DNA from 3 places in the Cytobacillus sp. FSL R7-0680 genome. Region 2 is predicted to be linked to each of the others. Evidence: riboswitches for the same ligand, from Rfam matches in the RefSeq annotation. Region 2 holds a riboswitch; each other region holds the start of a gene.

Region 1 (8,126 bases), 2.4 Mb from region 2:
TGTGTTAGCGCATATTATTTAATGTGCTTACCAGGCTTATCATCATAGCCCGCTGTGAAAATTGAAACTAAAAATGCCACCATCACACCTAAAATTAGGACTGTACCCATTATGTATGGCCTCCTTTTTCCTAAAAATAGAAACACAACATATAACTTTATTATATCCTAATAAATTTAAATAGTGAATGCAAATCATGGATATTATTGGACAGTTCTGCATAGGAATGTGTATTAGATATTAGCGTTATTCAAGACCCACTTTTTACAGATCTTGGGGGATGGATAATCTAATGTTGTTTTTATTTGTAAAAGCCCTTTAACCGACTAAATTTTTTGTCATTTGTTTTCGGTAAGCATGTTTGTTTTTCTTCAAGCATAGATTGTAATAATCGTCTCTGATAATGTGACAGGGGGAGGTCCATATGGATATTCTAAAAAAAGTGGAGTTGTATAGACGAGAAGAGGAAAAGTTGAAATGGGAAGGGACTTTTGGAGAGTACTTAGAAATCATAAAAGAAAAGCCATGGGTTGCCCAGTCCGCACATTCACGGGTTTATAATATGATCAAAGACGCTGGTGTTAATGATGTGAAAGGGCAGAAAACATATGAATTCTTTAGCAATCAATTATTTGGCCTAGAAGAGTCATTAGAACGACTTGTCGAAGAATATTTTCATCCGTCGGCGAAAAGATTAGATGTGAGAAAGCGGATATTATTATTAATGGGGCCCGTAAGCGGCGGGAAATCAACCCTTGTGACGATGTTAAAGAGAGGGTTAGAAGCCTATTCATTAACAGATAAAGGAGCGGTATATGCCATTAAAGGCTGTCCAATGCATGAGGACCCACTTCATCTTATCCCACATCATTTGCGCAAAGACTTTTTAGATGAATATGGAATTAGAATTGAAGGAAACTTATCACCACTCAATATGATGAGGCTTGAACAAGAATATAATGGAAAAATTGAAGATGTAATAGTCGAAAGAGTGATGTTTTCAGAAGATAAGCGGGTAGGGATTGGTACATTTAGCCCCTCTGACCCTAAATCTCAAGACATTGCTGATTTAACAGGAAGTATAGACTTCTCCACAATTGCCGAATATGGTTCCGAGTCTGATCCAAGAGCTTATCGATTTGATGGGGAACTGAATAAGGCCAATCGGGGTATGATGGAATTCCAAGAAATGCTTAAATGCGATGAAAAATTTCTATGGCATCTCCTATCATTAACGCAAGAAGGAAACTTCAAAGCAGGCCGGTTTGCCTTAATATCAGCGGATGAATTGATTGTTGCTCATACAAATGAAACGGAATATCGTTCGTTTATAAGTAATAAGAAAAATGAGGCACTGCATTCACGGATTATTGTGATGCCAATTCCATATAATTTGAAGGTAACCGAGGAAGAGAAAATTTATGAGAAAATGATTTTTGAAAGTGATGTGTCAGATGTTCATATTGCTCCCCATACATTAAAAGTTGCTGCTATGTTTACAATATTAACAAGAATGAAGGATCCGAAAAAAGGCGATATTGACTTAGTTAAGAAGATGCGTTTATACGATGGTGAAAGTGTAGAAGGTTTTAATCGTGCAGACGTAGAAGAAATGAAAAAAGAACATGCAGATGAGGGAATGAGTGGCATCGATCCCCGTTACGTAATCAATCGCATTTCCTCTACCATCATTCGTAAAGAGATGACGTCGATTAATGCCTTAGATGTATTAAGGTCATTAAAAGAGGGATTAGATCAACATCCATCCATTACTGCTGAACTGAAAGAACGATATTTGAACTTTATTTCACTTGCTCGAAAAGAATACGATGAAATTGCGAAGAAAGAAGTGCAAAAGGCATTTGTTTACTCTTATGAAGAATCAGCGAAAACATTAATGGAGAATTACCTTGATAATGTTGAGGCTTATTGCAATAAGGCTAAACTAAGAGACCCACTTACTGGAGAAGAAATCAATCCAGATGAAAAACTAATGCGCTCGATTGAGGAGCAAATCGGGATTTCAGAAAATGCTAAAAAAGCATTTCGTGAAGAAATTCTCATTCGTATTAGTGCTTATGCTAGAAAAGGTAAACGATTTGATTATAATTCGCATGATCGCCTGCGTGAAGCTATTCAAAAGAAATTATTTGCTGACTTAAAGGATGTCGTCAAAATTACAACTTCTTCAAAAACACCGGATGAACAACAATTGAAGAAGATTAATGAAGTAGTCGCACGTCTTATTGATGAACATGGCTATAATTCCACATCTGCAAATGATTTACTTCGTTATGTGGGTAGTCTATTAAATAGGTAAACCGTCCAGTCTATTGTTTAAAAAAGACAGAAATAGGGTATTTAAACAATAGAGGTGACGAATAATGTCAAAAGAAGAAAAAGTACCGGAAAATAGCTCAATGGCAAGCAATGAAGAAGAAATAGAAACTCTTGGAAAAGAAATGGAACAAATGAAATCGAAAGAAGAATTGAAAGAAATGCAAAAAACACCTGATCCTAAACAGGAAGTCGGTAAGCAAAAATCATAAAAGCTACAAACAATGAAAAAAGCAATGGACCCCATTGCTTTTTTCATTATATTCATATTTTGTATTAGTTGAACGATGGATGATAGATAGTAATCGCCCAACTTTAATAATTGTCTAAATAATATGTAAATAATTCTGTTTTAAAGCATAGGATAGAGTAATCAACATTTTTTGAACCTAGCTATAAGTAAATATTTTCAGGTTAGCAATGGACACTCGTCATATTGTATGTTTTTGGGTGAGATATGTGAATGAATTCCGTAAAATCCTTAAAGTTTTTTATAAACAAAAAAGGAGGGCAAATGAGAATGACCGAAAAAAATCAAAACCATCAGTTTGTCGTGTCACAGGAAGATTGGTCCCTCCATCGTAAAGGGCATGATGATCAACAACGCCATCAAGAAAAAGTACAGGATGCCATCAGAAACAATTTACCTGACCTGATTACAGAAGAAAACATTGTCATGTCCAATGGTCGTGATGTCGTTAAAATACCGATTCGTTCCTTAGATGAATATAAAATTCGCTACAATTATGATAAGAATAAGCATGTCGGTCAAGGTGATGGCGATAGTCAAGTTGGTGATGTAGTAGCGAGAGATGGGTCAGGTCAGAAAGGGCAAGGTAAAGGGCAAGGTGCAGGGGATCAAGCGGGTGAGGATTACTTTGAAGCAGAAGTCTCTTTAATGGAAATTGAGGAAGCGTTATTTAAACAATTGGAGCTACCGAACTTAAAGAAAAAGGAACAAGATCAAATTGTCGTTGAGAATATTGAATTTAATGATATTCGCAAAACTGGTCTTATGGGGAATATAGATAAAAAGAGAACAATGATGTCAGCTTTTAAGCGAAATGCGATGCACGGGAAATCAGCTTTTCACCCCATTTATCAAGAAGACTTAAAGTTCAAGACTTGGAATGAAGTCGTGAAGCCTGAATCGAAAGCAGTTGTGCTAGCAATGATGGATACAAGTGGTTCGATGGGTATCTGGGAGAAATATATGGCGAGAAGTTTCTTCTTTTGGATGACTCGGTTTTTACGAACGAAATATGAAACGGTAGAAATTGAATTTATTGCGCATCATACAGAAGCAAAGGTAGTATCAGAAGAAGATTTCTTTTCTAAAGGAGAAAGTGGCGGCACAATCTGTTCGTCTGCTTATCGTAAAGCATTGGAGTTAATTGATCAAAAGTATAACCCAGTCAGATATAATATATATCCATTCCATTTCTCAGATGGGGATAATTTAACTTCAGATAATGCAAGATGTGTAAAACTTGTTGAAGAGTTAATGAAAGTATCAAGTATGTTTGGCTACGGGGAAGTGAATCAATATAACCGCCATTCCACTTTAATGTCAGCATACAAAAATATAAAAAATGATTTGTTCCGTTATTATATTTTAAAGCAGAAGGCTGATGTATTCCATGCGATGAAAGGCTTTTTTAAAGAACAAGAACAGAAGGAAAAGTTGGCTTAATGAGAGCCTGTTTTGAAAGGTTCGCAACTAAGTTCTGAAGTGTAATAGCTTACTTACGAGCGTTTCGGAGGCAGGTTTTGAAAAATGATGAGAACAAAGCAATCGAGCTTTTTAGTTATATCACAGCGATTGATGCTGTGTTTTTTTTTGCTCAACTGACTTAGCCCTATGTAGATTTGAGCACTTTTATCTGTAATTCTTTTAAGTAGCTCTCTTCATCTACTTATGTCATAATTTTCATAAAGAGTAATATGGAGGGGTTTCCTTTGCACAAAATTCAAGATTTAGGTAATGATATTAAACTGATTGATTTAATGGATTTACAAACACCTGAGCGTACGGGGGCGTATATATTAGGTGCTGAAGAATTAACAGTGATTGAAACAAGTGCTAGTCCTTCGATTCCCCATCTTATAGAAGGAATGCAGGAATTGAACATTAACCTTGAAGACATCAAGCATATTATTGTCACTCATGTACATTTAGACCATGCTGGGGGAACTGGTTTGTTCTTAGAACAATGTCCAGAAGCAAAAGTATATGTTCATCCAAGAGGTAAACGGCATTTAGCTGACCCTAGTAAATTAATTGCTGGTGCTAGAATGGTATATGGCGATGATTTTGATCAACTATTTAATCCGATTGTGCCAATTGATGAGAAGAGATTAGTCGCGATGGAAGAGGGACAATCATTGGATATCGGTGGGCGTTTGTTAACTTTCTATGATACCCCTGGCCATGCAAAGCACCACTTTTCAATCCATGATTCGAAAAGTAATGGCTTCTTTACTGGCGATACAATTGGCGTATTTTATCCTAACATAGCAAGAAAAGGTTATCCATTAGTTCTGCCATCGACTTCTCCTAATCAATTTAATCCAGAGGCGATGTTATCTTCTGTTGAAAAAATCGAATCACTTCAACCACAACATATCTTTTTTGGGCATTATGGTGAGGGCCCTGAACCAAAGGATGTTTTTACTCAAATTCGTTATTGGTTACCTATATTTACTTCAGTTGCAGATGACGTTTTTCTCCAAGGAAATGACATAATAAAAATGCAAGAAGCCATACAATCGGAATTGTTGGAACAAGTAAAACATTATTTATTAACAGCGCACGATGTTGAACTTAGTGCAGAGGATAAGAAGCTAATAGGCTTAGATTTAAATGTCTGCACAATGGGGATGATTGATAGATTGCAGAAAGTGAAATAAAGATTTAAGTCGTGTGGTTTGGAGGTAATTAACATGGATTTGGAAGAAATAAGATCAGAGATACAGCATCGTCAATCAGATATATTGGGTAGCTCCAGATTGGTTAAATTCGCTGTTCTTCTTCCCCTAATAGAAAAAGATAGAGAAATACATATTTTGTTTGAAGTACGGTCTTTATCTATGAGAAGACAGCCAGGGGAAATTTGCTTTCCTGGGGGGAAAATGGATCAAGACGATGTGGATTTAATAGAGACGGCAAAAAGGGAGACCAGTGAAGAGTTAGGTATCCCAATTGGAGAAGTCTCTGTTTTTTCAGAACTTGATTATGTAGTGACACCTTATGATACAGTGATTTATCCGTTTGTAGGCACAATAGAGAGCATCAGTGATCTTAAGCTAAATCCAGAGGAAGTGGATCAAATTTTCACAGTACCACTTGCTTATTTTTTGAAAGAGGGACCATCTATTCATTATATTGAGATGAAGCCAGAGCCTAATAGTAGCTTTCCCTATCATCTCATTCCTAATGGGGAAAAATATAAATGGCAAACGCGGAGGATGCAAGAAATTTTTTATACTTATAAAGGTCATGTGATATGGGGGTTAACAGCTAAGATACTGTATCATTTTTTGACGCTTATCCAGGATGAAAATAAATAAATTTTCAAAATGTTATTGACGATTCCCTATAAAAGGGTATATGATGTTAAACAAATAAATATGAACTTCTTATCCAGAGAGGCGGAGGGACTGACCCAGAGAAGCCTCGGCAACCAGCAATCTTTTGTATGGTGCTAATTTCAGAGGATATTATCCAAAGATAAGGAGAAGGTGAGCTCGTTAATTCAAAGCCCTTCTGCCTCTTCTAGGTAGAAGGGCTTTTTATGTGATAGAGCTAATATTTTATTGGAATATAAAATATATTCAGATTTCATATTGACGACAAATCATTTTTTGGATATAATTCTATTTGTAATTAAAGTATTAACGCTTTAAAAAATAAAATATTTCTTATCGAGAGTGACGGAGGGATCAGGCCCTATGAAGTCCGGCAACCTTCAAGCAATTGCTTGAAAAGGTGCTAAATCCTGCAGGCAGTAAATGTCTGGAAGATAAGATGAGGCAACCCCCTCTTCTTATGAAGAGGGGGTTATTTATTTTAATCATCCGACTAAAAAGTAGAGGAGAGTATATAATGACGAATCAATTTAACACTTATGATGATGAGACGATTTTATTACATGGAGGTCAATCACCAGACCCGACAACGGGATCTCGTGCAGTTCCTATTTATCAAACAAGTTCATATGTTTTTCATAATACAGACCATGCGCAAAGCCTATTTTCATTAGATGAGACGGGAAATATCTATTCACGAATCGGTAATCCAACGGTAGATGTATTAGAAAAACGTATTGCTTTATTAGAAGATGGGGTAGCGGCAGTAGCGACTTCATCTGGAATGGCAGCTATAGCTCTTTCAATTATGAATATTGCCCAAGCGGGTGATGAGATTGTTGCAGCGTCGAACCTTTATGGTGGAACATATAATCTTTTTGCCATAACACTTCCGAAATATGGGATTAAAGTTCATTTTGTTGATGGATCTGACCCTGAGAATTACCGTAAAGCGATTACGCCAAAAACTAAGGCTTTATATGGAGAGATTATTGGGAACCCAAGTCTTCATGTCCTAGATGTAGAGGCAGTTGCAAATATTGCTCATGATAATGATATTCCCCTTATTATTGATAATACTTTCGCTTCACCTTATCTTTGCAAACCAATCCAATGGGGAGCAGATATTGTCATTCATTCGGCAACAAAATGGATTGGTGGTCATGGAACAACAATTGGCGGACTTGTAGTTGATGGCGGACGATTTAATTGGAATCATGATAAGTTTCCTGGTTTTACTCAGCCAGATCCAAGTTATAACGGTATTGTTTATGCGAATGAGTTTGGTACACTCGCTTTTAGTACAAAACTTCGTGTTCAGTTGCTGCGCGATTTTGGGTCATCTTTAAGCCCACATAGTGCATTTCTTTTACTCCAAGGATTGGAAACACTCCATTTACGTATAGAGAAACATACGGAAAATGCAGCGAAGATAGCCCATTTCTTAAACGCTCATCCAGCTGTCGATTGGGTCGCATATCCAGGTTTAGCAGAGCATCCAGCGCATGAACTCGCGAAGAAATATTTAAACACTGGCTTCGGTTCCATTGTGAACTTCGGTATTAAAGGTGGCCGAGATGCGGGTAAAAAAGTGATAGATACAATTGCATTGTGGTCTCATGTAGCCAATGTAGGTGATGCGAAGTCACTCATTATTCATCCGGCTTCAACCACACATCAACAGTTAAGTGCAGAAGATTTAATTAAAAGCGGTGTAAGTGAGGAACTCATACGTTTATCAGTTGGGATTGAATCGGTTAGAGATTTAACCAATGACTTAGATCAAGCCTTCTATGAAGCGACTGGTATTTCTTCGAAGGGAGAACAAAAAGGAGAAACAGCAGTAAATGATGAAGGTGTTATTCGATGGGCATTACAATCATCCTCATTAAAAGAAGATGTGGATGGCAAAGAACTGCAAAGAGCAAAAAGGATAGCTGTTGTTGGATTAAGTGGAAATCCTGCTAGACCAAGTTACCGTTTAGCAAGAAAAATGCAAAGATTAGGTTATCAAATCGTGCCAGTTAATCCAAGAGAAACAGAAGTATTAGGTGAACAGGCATATCCAAATTTAAAATCCATTCCTTTTACCATTGATATTGTGCAAGTATTTAGAAGCCCTGAAGCTGCGATAGAAGTGGCGAAAGAGGCAGTAGAAATCCAACCGAAAGTTTTCTGGCTACAAGAAGGTGTCATTTCAC
Region 2 (8,126 bases):
TGTTCATGAGCCTCAATTTGGTCTAAACCAATTTCTTCCAAGAAATCAATCGCTGCACCTAGTCCAATCGCTCCAGCAATGATTGGTGTGCCACCTTCAAACTTCCACGGAAGTTCTTTCCATGTAGACTCATATAAGCCGACAAAATCAATCATTTCGCCACCAAATTCAACTGGCTCCATATTTTCTAAAAGTTGTTTCTTTCCATAAAGAACACCAATACCAGTAGGTCCACACATTTTATGTCCTGAAAAAGCAAGAAAATCACAATCTAGATCTTGCACATCAATTTTTAAATGCGGTGCCCCTTGTGCAGCATCAACAACCATTACAGCTCCATGCTGATGAGCAATTTTGGCAATATCTTTAATAGGATTGATTACACCCAATACGTTAGATACAAGTGTAACAGAAACAATTTTCGTTTGGTCTGTAATTGTAGCGGAAACATCACTCAGAGCAATTGTTCCATCTTCTTGTAATGGTAAATATTTTAATGTTGCACCAGTTTCCTTAGCCACTTGTTGCCAAGGAATAATATTACTATGGTGCTCCATATAGGAGATAACAATCTCATCCCCTTCTGAAAGATTCGCTCTCGCATAGCTTGCAGCCACTTTATTTATACTAGTCGTTGTTCCTCTAGTAAAGATAATTTCTTCAGTGGATTTTGCCCTGATAAACTTGCGGACTTTTTCTCTGGCGCCTTCATAGCCGTCAGTAGCCCTTGTACCTAAAGTGTGTACACCTCTATGAACATTTGAATTATCGTTATGATAATATTTTTGTACCGCTTCAATCACTTGAATTGGTTTTTGTGATGTAGCACCGCTATCTAAATACACTAATGGATGGCCATTGACTTCTTGATTTAGTATTGGAAATAGCTCGCGAATCTCTTTTGCATTCATTATTGAACTTTCCCTTCGATCACAGCTGTTAATTGCTTTTTAACCCCTTCGATAGGAAGAGCATTAACTACTGGAGCAAGGAAGCCATGAATAACAAGGCGTTCTGCTTCTTTTTGTGAAATACCACGACTCATCAAATAATATAATTGTAACGGGTCGACACGACCAACAGAAGCTGCGTGACCAGCTGTTACATCATCTTCATCAATCAATAGAATTGGATTCGCATCTCCACGTGCTTTTTCGCTTAGCATTAATACACGAGATTCTTGTTCTGCATTTGCCTTTGTCGCTCCGTGCTCAATTTTACCAATTCCATTAAAGATGGAAGTAGCTGCATCCTTCATTACACCATGTTTTAAGATGTAACCTTCAGATGCTTTACCAAAGTGTACGATGTTTGTTGTAAAGTTTTGCGTTTGTTTCCCGCGACCTACAACGACTGTTTTCATATCTCCATATGAACCATCGCCGATTAAATTCGTTTTATTATCAGATACTGTATCGCCATCATTCATTAAGCCTAATGCCCATTCAATACGTGCATCTCGGCCAGCAACTCCGCGACGATTCACATATACAGTAGTTCCAGCAGATAAAGTGTCTACCGCTCCATAAGTTACTTTTGCATTTGTATTAGCAACAACTTCGGAAATGATGTTAAAAATGCCTTTGCTTTCTTCCATTGTTGAAATGTAGTTTTCTACATAAGTAACAGAACTATTATCTTCAGCAACCAATAATACATGATTGAACAGGTTTGCTTCTTGATCGTCGTGAATAAATACAGAGTGTAGTGGCTCTTTGATTTCTACATTTTTAGGAATATAGACAAATACGCCACCATTCATCAGTGCAGCATGTAAAGCTGTTAACTTATGTTCGTCAACCTTTACCCCATCTGTCATATAATATTTTTGTAACAGATCTCCGTGCTCTCTAGCAGCAGTAAAGATGTCGGTGAAAATAACACCTTGATCTAGAACTGTCTTTGATAAAGAGATATATGCCGGACGATTATTACGCTGAATATATAAATTTTGGTCAGCTGATTCTAAATTGATTAAGCTTCTTACTTCTTCTGGCAAGTCAGTTAATGAAGAGTAATCTTCACTTCCCACGATATGCTTATCAAATTGAGTGAAATTCCATTTTGAAATATTTGTTTTATCAGGCTTAGGCATTGGAAGATCTTCAGCTTTCTCCAGTGCGTTTACACGGAGATCTGTCATCCATGCAGGCTCGCCCATATCTTTTGAAAAAGAATGTACGTATTCTTTATCAAATGGTAACTTTATTTCTGTTGACATAGTGATCCTCCTAACTCTTACGCTTCTTGCTCAACTGATTCGTCTTCAATACCTAATTCTTTTTTAATCCAGTCATAACCTTCAGCTTCTAGTCTTTGTGCTAATTCTGGTCCACCAGACTTAACGACACGACCTTGCATCATTACATGCACGTGATCAGGCGTGATGTAGTTTAATAGACGTTGATAGTGAGTAATAATTAAGCAACCAAATTCCTCACCGCGCATTTCATTAATCCCTTTAGAAACGACTTTCAATGCATCGATATCTAATCCAGAATCAATTTCATCAAGAATCGCAATTTTAGGCTCAATCATCATCATCTGTAGGATTTCATTACGTTTTTTCTCCCCACCAGAGAAGCCTTCGTTTAAGTAACGTTGGGCCATATCTGTATCCATTTCAAGATACTCCATGTTTTTATCCATTTTACGAATGAATTTCATTAGAGAAATCTCTTCGCCTTCTTCTCGACGGCTATTAATTGCGGAACGTAAAAAATCTGCATTTGTTACGCCACTGATTTCACTTGGGTACTGCATTGCTAGGAATAGACCTGCGCGCGCGCGCTCATCTACTTCCATTTCAAGTACATCTTCACCATCTAAAATAATACTTCCTTTTGTTACTTCATATTTCGGATGTCCCATAATTGCGGAAGATAATGTTGATTTACCTGTTCCGTTAGGACCCATAATTGCGTGGATTTCTCCACCCTTTATCTCAAGGTTAACACCTTTTAAAATCTCTTTTCCTTCAATTTCAACATGAAGGTCTTTAATTGTTAATGTAGATGCCATGTTTATACCTCCGTAATAAAAAAGATTTGCACTGTTAAGTCAAATCTCATTTCTAGTTTAATTCTCACTTTATTCTCATTACAATCTTATAACAAATTAAATGTGATATCAACTCTTTGCACATATTAGACGATATTTCCACTATGTATATGTTGTAAACCTATCACCATCCATTATTCTACACTAAATTTAGCGAAAATAACTCATTTTTCTTCTATTTATATATGACTTATTGTTAAGTTCTTTTCTACTTGCATTTATGTCCAAATTAAAATCGGCATAATCATCTTGTTCATAAGCAATTATATAAACAAAAGAAACCAGATTTTTACACAATATATGGTTTCACGCCAACTTAACATTGACGTAATTAAATCTCATTTTCATTTATTATATACAAAAAGAGCCGTCTAACTGACAGCTCTCCTCTTTATTTAAGCATGTGCTTTACGTTCGATATCGGCAACAATTCTTTGACTCTTTAAGTAATCTTTTTCACGCTGTTTTTCTACGCGCATCCTTACATCCTGTCTTTGGCAATACGTTTCATAACCTACTCCATATGCTCCGTGCATGGCCTTTTCCATTTCGCTTGTGTAATTCAGCTGTAGCTGACTAATAATGAATCAATCCTTTCAAATTTTCGCCGTTTAAAGCGTTATAATGATTACAATAAAAATACTACACTATAAACTTACCCGACTCAAACACGATAAAACACGAAAATACGCTTTTTTACTGAATTTATCGTGATTGGTTTTATCCACCTCTTTTATTCATAAATTCATGGGTCAATACTTACAAATATTCACCTTTACTCATACAAAAGTTAGGAATGACTATTTTGTCTGTGCAAAACACCTCTAATCAACAGTTAAGGTCACCTTTGTAAGATTAAGCAATATACAGAGAATTATTATTTGTTTTTTATTAAGATTTTTATTTTCAACTTCTGATATACGATCTAATCGGTTTTTGTTCTGCTATCTTTGCAATTTTCTCTCTCGTTCGCAAGCCGCTTTTATTAGCAATTTTTCGTATCCTTAACCTTGATGTACGCTGAAAACCGATCATGGGGAAAAGCTTGTAAATTATATTTATCATTTTCTTTCTTAATAATACAAATTTTCCTCACTTCTTGTTTCTATCAAATCAAATTCAGGGATTCTTCAAAAGCAATCTACCTTATCTCCATCAATTGTCCTAGTTAGTCCCAAAAGGTGATTGACTCAGTGGAATATATCTTTTACATCGCCTTACCAAAAAAAGAAGCCTACAACTAAGTAGACTTCTTTAATAAATTTCTATTATTCAGTAACAGGTACAACTGCACCTTCATATTGTTCTTCAATGAAATTTTGGATTTCTTCAGAGTGTAATACTTCTAGTAGTGCTTTTATTTCTTCTTTGTCTTCATCCCCAGCTCTAACTGCGATTACATTCACATATGGAGAATCACTTTCTTCAAGTGCAATTGCATCTTCCACTGGATTTAAGCCAGCATCAATTGCATAGTTAGAGTTAATTAGAACTGCGTCACCTTCTCCATTATTATATATTTGTGGAAGAAGTGCTGCTTCATACTCCGTATCAAACTTTAGATTTTTCGTATTTTCCTCAATATCATCAATTGTCGCTGTCGTTTTATCGACATCAGCTTTTAGTGTAATCAAACCTTCCTTTTCTAACATTGTCAAAATACGACCATGGTCAGGTACAGAGCTACTCATAATAACTGTTGCTCCTTCTGGAAGATCATCTAAGCTATCATATTCTTGTGAATAAACACCAATTGGCTCGATATGAACACCACCAGCATTAACAAAATCATAATCATTTTCAGCCATTTGAGATTCTAAATAAGGGATATGTTGGAAATAGTTCGCATCAATATCGCCACCCTCTAACGCTTGGTTCGGTACAATATAATCTTGGAACGTTGTGATATCCAGCTCAATTCCTTTTTCTTCTAATAAAGGTTTTGCTTCATTAAGGATTTCAGCATGCGGTACGTTAGATGCCCCAATTTTTAATGTTTTTGTTCCTTCATCAGATCCTTCGCTACCTTCATCTGAAGATCCACAGGCAGCAATAAATAATGCAACAGCTGCAATCATTAAAACAGATAACCATTTTTTCATTTTTTTAGCTCTCCTATCGTTTGTCTAGTTTGGAAGTAATCAAATCACCAATCATTTGGATGATAAACACGATAATTAAGATAATAATCGTTGCAATCCATACAACGTCATATCTACTTCTTTGGAAACCTTCTAAGTAGGCAAGGTTCCCTAATCCTCCTGCACCTATGACACCTGCCATTGCCGTATATCCGACTAGCGCAATCGCTGTAACGGTAATACCCGAAACAAGCGCTGGCATAGATTCAGGGATGAGTACTTTCCATATAATTGTACTTGTTTTTGCACCCATCGATTTAGAGGCTTCAATGACACCTTTATCAATCTCACGTAAGCCAATTTCCACCATTCTTGCATAGAAAGGTGCTGCACCAATAATGAGTGCTGGTAATGCTGCATTTTCACCAATCATTGTCCCTAAAATCATTTTTGTGAAAGGGATTAATAACACAATCAAGATTAAAAACGGAATGGATCGAAAGACATTGACGAATGCCGCAATGATCTTATTAACTAGCTGATTTTGCCATATATTACCTTTAGAGGTTAAGAACAAAAGTAATCCAAGAATAATTCCTAAAATAAACGTGGCTATAACAGAAATACTTGTCATATATAAAGTTTCTTTTGTTGCTTCCCACATTCTTTCCCAATCCACATTTGGTAGCCATTCATTAAGCATGGGAAATCACCTCCACGCCAACCTTCTGCGAATGAATATATTCAATCGCGCGGGTAACCTCATCCGACTTTCCATCTATATGAATAAATAAGGTACCGTAAGAGCCACTTTGTGTTTGGGATATCTTTCCTTGTAATACATTCACTGTTACATTGTAGTGGCGAATTAAGTTTGTGATTAATGGTTGTTCCACTGAACCACCTACAAATCCAAGTTGAACAATTTGGCCATTTGGATAAGCACTCAGTAAATGTGTAATCGTTTCCTTCGTTTCTTCCGGTTCGGTCACTTGTTGAACAAATCGCTTCGTAATAGGTTCTTTTGGCTTTTGGAACACATCTAGCACTTCGCCAATTTCAACAATTCTTCCACCTTCCATGACAGCCACACGGTGGCAAATCTTGCGAATGACATGCATTTCATGCGTAATTAACACAATAGTTAACCCTAAACGTTCATTAATATCAACAAGTAAGTCGAGAATACTATCAGTTGTTTGCGGATCTAGAGCACTTGTCGCCTCATCACATAACAGTACTTTAGGATTATTGGCAAGTGCTCTAGCAATACCTACTCGCTGTTTTTGTCCACCGCTTAATTGCGAGGGATAGGCATCCTCTCGACCATCTAGTCCAACCAATTTAATTAATTCATTAACTCTCTCTAGTCGCGCTTTCTTAGGTACACCAGCAATTTCTAATGGAAACGCAATGTTTTCTCGTACTGTTCGAGACCACAATAAATTAAAATGTTGGAAAATCATGCTTATTTCTTGTCTAGCCTTTCTTAAGCTAGCACCTTTTATGCGAGAAACTTCATTCCCAGCTACAGATACAACGCCTTCAGTCGGGATTTCAAGTCCATTTAACATACGAATCAATGTACTTTTACCCGCACCACTGTATCCGATTACACCGAATATTTCACCCTCGTTAATTTCGAGGTTAACATTGTCTACTGCATTTACTTTCCCGTTTTTCGTTGAGAAAATCTTTTTTACATCTTTTATTGAAATCATTTTATACTTCACCTCTTCAATCCAGAAAAACCAACACATTTATAGCATATCCATTGTTTATAAAAAAAGCCTTCCTGCTTATGAGCAGAAAGGCTTGTTATGAAAATTCCTTTCTCTCATCTTTCAAAGCTAATGCTTTGAGTGAATTGGCACCATTTCAATTAAATGACGGTTGCCGGGCTTCAAAGGGCACTTCCCTCCACCTCTCTAAATAAGAGCAAACTATGAATATATTGAATTTTTTTGTGTACCTGTGTAATAGTATCATGTCATTGAAGTAGGTGTCAAATCTGAAATAATAGTTGTTAGACCCTTATATTTAATGAAGCAATACCGGTTGCCGCTTCAATAGCAGATTCAAGATCATCGATCAAATCTTCTACATTTTCAATTCCAATTGATAATCGGATTAAGTCTTCAGGTACACCTGCTTGTTTTAACCCATCTTGATTAAGTTGTTGATGCGTTGTGCTTGCTGGATGTATAATAAGACTTTTTGCATCACCTACATTCGCTACATGTGCGAACAGCTCAACCGAATTAATAACCTTCGCACCTGCTTCACGCCCACCAGATATGCCAAAAACGACAACTGCCCCTGCACCTTTAGATAAATATTTGTCTGCTAATTCTTTATTAGGATGGTTGTCATCGCCCGGATAAAGTACCCAATTAACAGCAGAGTGATTATTTAAATATTGCACAATTTTTTTCGTATTAGCAATATGTTCTTTCATTCGAACCGTTAACGTTTCTAAACCTAACGTAAATTGGAAGGCGCTTTGTGCACTTAGTGCTGGACCTAAATCTCTTAGAAGCTGCACTCTCGCTTTAGTAATATATGCTACAGGGCCAAGTGCCTCACTATATACTAAATCGTTATAGCTTGTATCCGGCTGACTTAATCCTGGATACTTCTCTGAGTTCCAATCAAATTTACCACCGTCAACAATGATCCCCCCCATTGTCGTCCCATTCCCAAGTAACCATTTCGTAGCAGAATGAACAACAATATCTGCGCCATGCTCAATCGGCCGACATAGATAAGGAGTTGCAAATGTGTTATCAACCACTAACGGCACACCATGTTCATGGGCGATATTTGAAACTGTTTCAATATCTAGTACTTGTAAACTCGGGTTACCAATGGTTTCGGCAAATACAGCTCGTGTCTTCTCATTGATTGCTGCTCGTAGTTCCTCTTCATTATTAATATCGATAAGCCTAACGTTGATGCCGTACTTTGGTAAAGTGACTGTAAATA
Region 3 (8,126 bases), on a different contig from region 2:
TCTTCTGACTGTTCTAATTCTGTATCCATTTGATTGTATTGTTGAGCTTCATTTTGAGCAGCAATAATTTTCTCATCCACTTGATTATCATACTTTTTTTCCATTGCTTTCACTCCCCTTTTATAAGATGTCTCGCCTATTTTCCCCCTCAAAAAAACGATTTATACAAAATAATAAAAAAGGAGACTGTTCCATGAAGGAATTAATTAAAAACCATCTCCCGCATCTTCAGGAAATACAGATTGAAAGCAATCATTCTGGTTGGGATCATCATATTTATATTGTCAATCAAACATATGTCATCCGAATACCAAAAACAAAACAAGTATTAGTGAAAATAAAAAAGGAAATAAAGCTACTTCACCAGCTCTCATATCTTTCTTCCATTATTGAAATACCAAATTATCTTCCATTTTATAATAAAGACGGACAAATGATTGGTGTTTTTTACCACTTCATTAAAGGACAAGCATTATCTCATTCATTGATTACTCCTCCTTTATATGAAGCCAAGCGGCTAGGAACATTTCTTACAGAATTACATCGTCTGGATATAGATGAAGCAAAGAAATGTAACATAGAAGAACTACATAGTGAAAATTATTGGGCGCAATTACATCAAGCCCTGATTAAAAAAATATTTCCGTTCTTAAAAGACGCAGAAAAAGAAGAAATTGATAAAATGTTTTTAGCGGTGTCAAAATTTAAAGAAGCAAAAGTGGTGATTCATGGTGATCTAACAAGTGCCAATATCCTTTATCATCCAAGCAAAAAGGAAATATCAGGAATTATAGACTTTACAGATACGCAAATAGGGGACCCGGCGTTTGACTTTGCAGGGCTATATTGGGATTTCGGAGATCAATTCACCAAAGAAGCTCTCGCATCTTATCAAACAAAATTCAATAAAGATGAAATGTATAGAAGAGTCACTTCCTTTTACGGCTTACAACCAATATTTCACAAATGGTTGAAAAACGTCAATGACCAGGATGAAAAAGTTGTTCGACAATCCATAAGTACAGGAATGACCAAAATACAAATTATGCACAGATAAGTTTAACAGTATTCTACAACTATTATTAGAAACCGGACAAATCCATATAATTTTGTCCGGTTTCTTGCTTATTATTACTTCGTTATTCCATCCACGCTGGCTTTCCAAATCCTTGAAACTCTTCGTCGATAATTTTTTCAAATTCTGCAGACTCAACCACTTCTTTTAAGTCTTTCGCATATTGTTTATCTTCAAAGTCTGCTTTAACTGCAACCACGTTGCGATAATCATCAAGCATATTTTCTAGTGCTAATGCACTTAATAAGTCCATATCGGCTGCCAACGCAAAGTTACCAGGAACTGCAGCAAGATCCACCCCCTCAAGAGATCTTGGTAATTGTCCTGCTTCAATCGGTTGAAAAACTAAATTCTTTTTATTCTCCTTCACATCTTTTTCAGATACTGTTAGTGGATCGGCGTTTTCATCAATCGTAATTAGACCTTCGTCATTTAACGTATTTAAAGCGCGTGCTGCATTCGTTGGGTCATTTGGAATAGCAATGGTTGCACCGTCTTTAATCTCATCAATTGAATTAAACACATTCGAGTAAATCCCCATTGGGGCTGTTGGTACAATAATTAATGGTGCTAAGTCCATGTTATTTTCTTTCTCGAAATTCTCCAAGTAAATTGTATGTTGGAAAAGGTTAGCTTGTATATCATCTTCATTTAAAGCTTTGTTAGGTTGGATATAATCGCTAAACTCTACGACAGTTACTTTATATCCTTTTTCCTCTAGACCAGGTACAATAGCTTTTTTCAACATATCACTATAAGGACCGGCAGTAGCACCAATTTTTAATTCTTTCGTTTCATCCACCTTTTCTCCACTCGTGTCTGAACCTCCGCCACATGCTGTTAGTAAACAAACAGTTGCAATGAATAAAACAATTAGCCACTTTCTCATTATGTTTCCTCCCCATAGCTGTAACCAGAATTTTAACCAATAAAAAAAGCCACTATTCATCATCTGAAAGAGGCATTGGTTTTATTCCGCCTTATCTTTCAGAATGAATGGATATCATTCTGCAGGAATTGGCACCTTCCCAATATTGGGGGTTGCCGGACGTCATAGGGCCTAGTCCCTCAGTCTCTCTGGATAAGCTTTTCATTTAATTTTTATGATATGATATTACTACTCTCTTTTATTTTTGTCAATGTTCGAAATAATGCTACATCCAATCTCCCAAGAAAATGGGTTTAGTGATCCAACTACCTTTCCTTTATTCTTTTAAAACAAAAAAGGAAATCGAATATTTCCTTTTATATAAAATTAACTGGACAATTTGTCTTTTTGGTTATAAAATGCGTTCGTATATAGATTAAATGAATGAAGGTGGATTAAAATGGAATTATCGCATCGTTTGAAGCAATTACCTCAACAATTTTTTGCTTCCCTTGTTCAAAAAGTTGCTGCTGCAAAACTTGAAGGCAGAGATGTTATTAACCTAGGACAAGGCAATCCCGACCAGCCAACACCTGCACATATTGTACAATCACTTCAGCAAGCTGCAGAAGACCCAATGACACATAAATATTCTCCTTTTAGAGGAATTAATGAATTAAAGAAGGCCGCCGCTTCCTTTTATGCGCGTGAATATGGGGTAGAAATTGAGCCTGAAAAAGAAGTAGCTATCCTTTTTGGCGCAAAAGCAGGTTTAGTAGAAATTCCATTATGCCTACTCAATGAGGGAGATTTAATGCTCTTACCAGATCCAGGTTACCCTGATTATGAATCTGGTGCGGTTTTGGCAAATGTAAAATACGAAACCTTTCCTTTAAAAGAAGCAAATCAGTTTCTACCTGATTACTCGCAATTTACAGAAAAACAAAAAAAGGATGCCCGCCTACTATTTTTGAATTATCCTAATAATCCAACAGGCGCGACAGCTGATTCCACATTTTTTGAAGAAACTGTTGCTTTTGCTAAGGAAAACAACATTACCATCTTGCATGATTTTGCTTATGGTGCTATCGGCTTTGATGGAAAGAAACCTGAAAGTTTCTTAGCCACAGCCGGAGCGAAAGACGTTGGTATTGAAATGTATACATTATCAAAAACATATAATATGGCTGGGTGGAGAATTGGATTTGCAGTTGGAAATGAACAAATCATTGAAGCCATCAACCTTCTTCAAGACCATATGTATGTAAGCTTATTCCCTGCGATTCAAAAAGCTGCAGCCTATGCATTAAATGGGGATCAAACAAGTGTAGACGAACTTGTTGCTCGATATGAGAGACGTAGAAATGCATTCATGAACGCTTGTGAAAAGGTTGGCTGGCACGGCAAGTCTCCTTCAGGATCGTTTTTTGCTTGGATGCCAGTGCCTGAAGGATACAATAGTGAAGAATTTGCTGACTACTTACTGGAAAAAGCTGATGTAGCTGTTGCCGCAGGAAAAGGCTTTGGGACCTTTGGAGAAGGTTATGTTCGGGTTGGATTACTTGTCGATGAAGAACGATTAATTGAGGCAGTAGAAAGAATTGGTCAACTCAAATTATTTTAATATAAGAGGTATGGCAGCCACAAACCTAGCCCATAGAAACATGTATAACTTATGTTCCTATGGGCTAGGTTGTGTAACTTGGAGGCTTTTATGAACGAACTCAAGCTTCATATTCTCTTCCTTTTAAATTCGCATTCCCGTTACAAGGTATCATCTTCATTGTTACATATGTCTTTACTTAGTTTTTTCGGAACGTATCTTTATCCGACAACCTTTTTCTTTTAACAAAGCCAACCTATAAACACATGTGCAAACATATACATTATCCAAGTAGGCTCTCAGTTTAATAAATGTTCATATAGCATGATCATTTATCACTGATTGAAGAAAACTTTGTAACGATTGTTCCGTATGAACAACATTTCTTAATTGATAAGGCTGAAGTGCTTTTGTTAGACTCGGATTTATACCAATGAGTCTCACTTCTCCTCCTGTCATTAGAAGAATGCTCTTGATTAAAAGCTCTAAGCCGCTCGTTCCCTCTTTATATACTTTAGCAACCGCTGTTAAATCAATCAGTATCCACCTGTAATCATGATCTGACAGACGGGCAAGCGTTTGCTCCATAATCGTTGTAAATTTATCGCCCGTCATATCGCCAAACAAAGGAATATAACAGATCTCTTTTGTTAAAGAGATAAAAGGACCTGATAATTCATCCAACCTTTGCAATGTTTTTTCTAATGTTTCCTTCTGCTCATAAAGCTCAAAATCTGTCTTTGCTAATCTGTTTTGTAGGGCCTGTAATTTCTCCATTAATGGTTCATTATCATCATCTTTGAATAAAAATTGCATGGACGCATTACCTTGAAAATCCCAACTGATATGAATATCAAATAGTGCTATCGGTATACTTCTTGTTTTTAAATTAGCTTCAAATCTCATACTCTTTTCTGGTATGGCAGCTACCCTTTCAAACTTAGAGATACTCCCTTCATCAACTATACTTTTAATCGTACCTTCTGATAAATCAAAGACTTCATCCGCTTTAGATGTATAGCTAATGATTTCACCATTCTTATTAGCTAGTATATACGGTATCGGCAAATGTAGATCAATTAATCGCATTTTTCCTCCCCTCCGTATTAAAAGCAGTGATCCATTTATCTACAGCATATAAGTTTGAAATAATTTCCGGCTTAATAGCGGTAAAAGAAGCTAAATCATATAAATTTGTCAATCTTCCACCTAATAAAATCCTAGGTTTCTTTGGTAAATAAGAAAAAGCTTCCATATATTCCGTAAGTGCCGGTAAATGGGTAGCAATCGAAACTGATAAGCCAATTACATCTGGTTTCCAATCCTTCGCAGCCTGCAATGCATATTGTACAGGTAAATTTGCTCCTAAAAACTTGGTTCTCCATCCATTCTCTGCAAATATACTGGCTACCATCTTTAATCCCAAATAATGCTGCTCTCCTGATAAACAAAGAAACATGGCGGTCGGTGCATCCTTAACAGGTTTAAACTTGTGCTTTGCAGCTAATCTTGAAAGAATGAAATCGCAAACTCCAGATGCCAAATGTTCATCTGCAACTGTTATCTCAAAATTTTCCCATTTAAGACCAATATTAACCATAGCTGGTGTAATAATATCTTGATAAATTTCTACATTAGTCAAATAATCGAATCGCTCAATATATTCCCAAGCATCAGCAACAGCTCCAGATAAAAGGATTTCTGCTAGATCTTCTCCTCTCGTCACTGTGCCTCGCCTCCTTGAACATCTCTTAAAATAGACACAGCCTCTCCTAACAAACCAATATATGCAGAACTAATTTCACTTTCTACCACCGTACATTTCTCTAATTCCTCTTCTAAAAAAAGAAAATTATCAATCAAGGTTTGCGTCGTCATACCATATTTAATTAAGATACCTCTTAACCAAAGGGCATAGTCAGTGAAAATCTTTGACGTATTTAATTCCATTGCCGTCTTTAAATAATCTAAGTGATGCATATTATCAATAAATGTTTGATTTCTCCCACGTTCACCATATCGTTCAATTAATGTAGGGTCTTCTCGAAATATCCTTTTTGTTACTTCTTCTGCGATTATTTCATATTTACTCACTTTACCACAACCTTATATTGCGACACTTTTGGAATGACTGCTGCTAATTCTTTATCTGGATACTTCTTTTCAAGATCATGAATTCGTTGAAAATCTTTACTTCTTACCCAGCGTAAATAATCTTCCTTTGTTTCAAAAATTAATTGTACTGTCAATTCTCCTTTACGTTTATCATTCTGAAGCAACATAAAGTCGACGAACCCATCTGCTTTATCGACTAAACGTGAACGATTCTTATATATTTCAATCACTTCATCTGCTTTACTTTCATTTACATCAAAAGTTGAGAATACGGTATACATAACTTCCCCCTACACATTTGGACTTGTGTTACTTCTCCATTCCATTACAATGGTTGGAATACTAAATCCGAAAATGGAATCATTCATTTTTCCTACTTGTTTAAATCCTTTTGAATGATAAAAATCCAAAGCAGAATCATTTCGCATCACAACAGAAACCGTAATTTTATTGACATCATAAAAATATTCAAACATCGCTTTTAGTAGGGCTGTACCAATACCTCGGCGGTGAAAACTCGGCAATATATATAAAGCACCTAATTCTATTTCTTTCTTAATATTTATTAATGAAAAATGAACGAAACCAATAACTTCTCCTTCTTCTTCAGCAACCAATAAAACCGAAGTAGATAAACTTCTCATTAAAGCGTCTTCAGTATATACAGATAATAAAAAATCAACCTGTGTTCGCTCGGGAATTAAGCCTTCATATGCGTAACGCCAACTCTCCCTAGCAACAGATTGGATTTGTGTACTATCTTTTCTTGAGAATAATCTAATTTTCATGTTCAATACCCACTAAAAGGAAGGAAATTTCCTTAAACGTATTTTATCTATAATTGTAACAGGAAATGAGGTTAAGAAAAAGGCAAAGGCAAGAATGGTATTGTTCATAAAATAAACAAACGTAAGTTTTTACTCAAAGCTTGTTCCAAAAAATCATTCTATTGTATAATAGGACTAGATAAAGGCATATATTAGAAAAGATCGGTGGTGCGGCAACACCGTCCGATCTCGCAATAGCATTAGCCAATGAACAATTGACACCATCCACCTATACATGAGGTGGATTATTTTTTATCATCGTTTTTGAATTGTAGCACAGCCATTATTAAACTTGTAAATGTACAAGCAAACACCAATGCCTCAAAAACTGACAAAGCAACACCCCCCTTCTACGGGGAATAATGGCTAAATTGACTATTGCTATTCTTATTATAGCACCACTATGTATATTTTTGGAATTTTGTGAAAAAATCACATAGATGCGATCATTCAATAGCAATTCAGCAAAAAAAGAGTTGAAACGAAAGAATAAATTTTTCATTCCAACTACTTCTCATTTCATGATTATTTCTTAAGGCCCCGTTTTAAGAGAGTGATTTCTAACTTAAAATTTCTTAGTGCTTCTTCCTTTGATTGATCCTTAGAAAATGTTTCGATAATACTCCTTAGTAAAACAGATGTAAGTATCTTCATTAAATACTTAAACTCTTCCTGATTTGAGATATGCAATATTTCTTTATTTACCTTTGATTCGAATTGGATAAACTGCTGATTCGTTTCATATCCATTGAAACTTCGACCAAATTCATGTTCCACTTCATATGTCATATTTAAAAATAAATTTTTGAGAAAGTTCCGATTCTCATCTTGTTCAGTAATCACCTTTTCGAAAAAAGCAATCATCATTTCAAAAATATCCCCATTGTGCTTATTCAATAAAAAGTAAACTTCACTTTGATTCCTTTTTACTCTCTCTTCTAGCAAGTAAAAAAAAGCATCTTCCTTATCTTCAAAATATTGATAAAAACTCCCCCTTGGAATACGGGCAGATTTTACAATATTACTAATAGATGCTTGCGATAGTGGAACACGAGAAAACTCTTGCTTTACAGCATTGATAAGCTTTTCGCGTTTTTCAATTGATAAATTATAAAAAGTGATTTTTGGCATTATACTCCCCTCCCTAAAGGAATCAATCTAAAACGAGGAACGGCGCTGTTCTTCACGCAGAAATTCCATGAATTGTGCAAGCGCCATAACAGGCTTCTCATTAATTATTATGATATATCTTTTTTTCATTTGTTCAGTTGCTATTTTGCTGTCATTAATACGTTGGATCATATAATCAACGCTTGTTTTCTCAATTGCTTTTCTGCGGATTTTCGATTCCTTAGATAAAGCCATACCTACAGCACCTAAAATGGAGTAGATGAGCAAAGTAATCCAAGTGTTTTCATCCATGGGCATGGTGAAAAGAACAATGATGATATTCATGATTGAGAAAACAACAAGCGGAAATGAAAATAACGAAAATCGAGAAGCAACTCTCATCGCTGGCGCTAAACGTTCATTTAATAATTCAATTTCTTTCTTAACAAATACAGGCATATCAGTAAAAGGATTCATATTCATGTGAATGCCATCCTTTCTATTTTATTTAATCACAAATAGGGTTTT

What was found. A riboswitch is a leader RNA that binds a small molecule or an ion and turns the genes downstream of it on or off. The one in region 2 is predicted to bind S-adenosylmethionine.
Region 1: it holds a riboswitch for S-adenosylmethionine, as region 2 does, so the genes downstream of both, MKY26_RS01530 (PLP-dependent aspartate aminotransferase family protein) here and MKY26_RS13420 (methionine ABC transporter ATP-binding protein) in region 2, are expected to answer to the same signal.
Region 3: it holds a riboswitch for S-adenosylmethionine, as region 2 does, so the genes downstream of both, MKY26_RS22450 (MetQ/NlpA family ABC transporter substrate-binding protein) here and MKY26_RS13420 (methionine ABC transporter ATP-binding protein) in region 2, are expected to answer to the same signal.

Annotation. Positions count from the first base shown of each region.
Region 1 covers NZ_JBBPAO010000001.1:291,635-299,760, forward strand. Annotated here, with positions in the region: gene MKY26_RS01505 (PrkA family serine protein kinase) at 425-2,320, shown strand; gene MKY26_RS01510 (hypothetical protein) at 2,385-2,549, shown strand; gene yhbH (sporulation protein YhbH) at 2,858-4,030, shown strand; gene MKY26_RS01520 (MBL fold metallo-hydrolase) at 4,297-5,247, shown strand; gene MKY26_RS01525 (NUDIX hydrolase) at 5,281-5,907, shown strand; SAM riboswitch class I at 5,974-6,074, shown strand; SAM riboswitch class I at 6,256-6,366, shown strand; gene MKY26_RS01530 (PLP-dependent aspartate aminotransferase family protein) at 6,443-8,126, shown strand, end outside.
Region 2 covers NZ_JBBPAO010000001.1:2,687,419-2,695,544, forward strand. Annotated here, with positions in the region: gene MKY26_RS13390 (cysteine desulfurase) at 1-911, opposite strand, end outside; gene sufD (Fe-S cluster assembly protein SufD) at 911-2,221, opposite strand; gene sufC (Fe-S cluster assembly ATPase SufC) at 2,239-3,021, opposite strand; gene MKY26_RS13405 (hypothetical protein) at 3,456-3,596, opposite strand; gene MKY26_RS13410 (MetQ/NlpA family ABC transporter substrate-binding protein) at 4,329-5,162, opposite strand; gene MKY26_RS13415 (methionine ABC transporter permease) at 5,176-5,844, opposite strand; gene MKY26_RS13420 (methionine ABC transporter ATP-binding protein) at 5,837-6,862, opposite strand; SAM riboswitch class I at 6,976-7,080, opposite strand; gene MKY26_RS13425 (O-acetylhomoserine aminocarboxypropyltransferase/cysteine synthase family protein) at 7,168-8,126, opposite strand, start outside.
Region 3 covers NZ_JBBPAO010000002.1:70,477-78,602, forward strand. Annotated here, with positions in the region: gene MKY26_RS22440 (hypothetical protein) at 1-104, opposite strand, end outside; gene MKY26_RS22445 (aminoglycoside phosphotransferase family protein) at 194-1,057, shown strand; gene MKY26_RS22450 (MetQ/NlpA family ABC transporter substrate-binding protein) at 1,140-1,964, opposite strand; SAM riboswitch class I at 2,053-2,163, opposite strand; gene MKY26_RS22455 (pyridoxal phosphate-dependent aminotransferase) at 2,404-3,567, shown strand; gene MKY26_RS22460 (STAS domain-containing protein) at 3,862-4,635, opposite strand; gene MKY26_RS22465 (cobalamin B12-binding domain-containing protein) at 4,622-5,272, opposite strand; gene MKY26_RS22470 (hypothetical protein) at 5,269-5,640, opposite strand; gene MKY26_RS22475 (antibiotic biosynthesis monooxygenase family protein) at 5,637-5,942, opposite strand; gene MKY26_RS22480 (GNAT family N-acetyltransferase) at 5,952-6,449, opposite strand; gene MKY26_RS22485 (TetR/AcrR family transcriptional regulator) at 7,014-7,619, opposite strand; gene MKY26_RS22490 (DUF5392 family protein) at 7,647-8,081, opposite strand.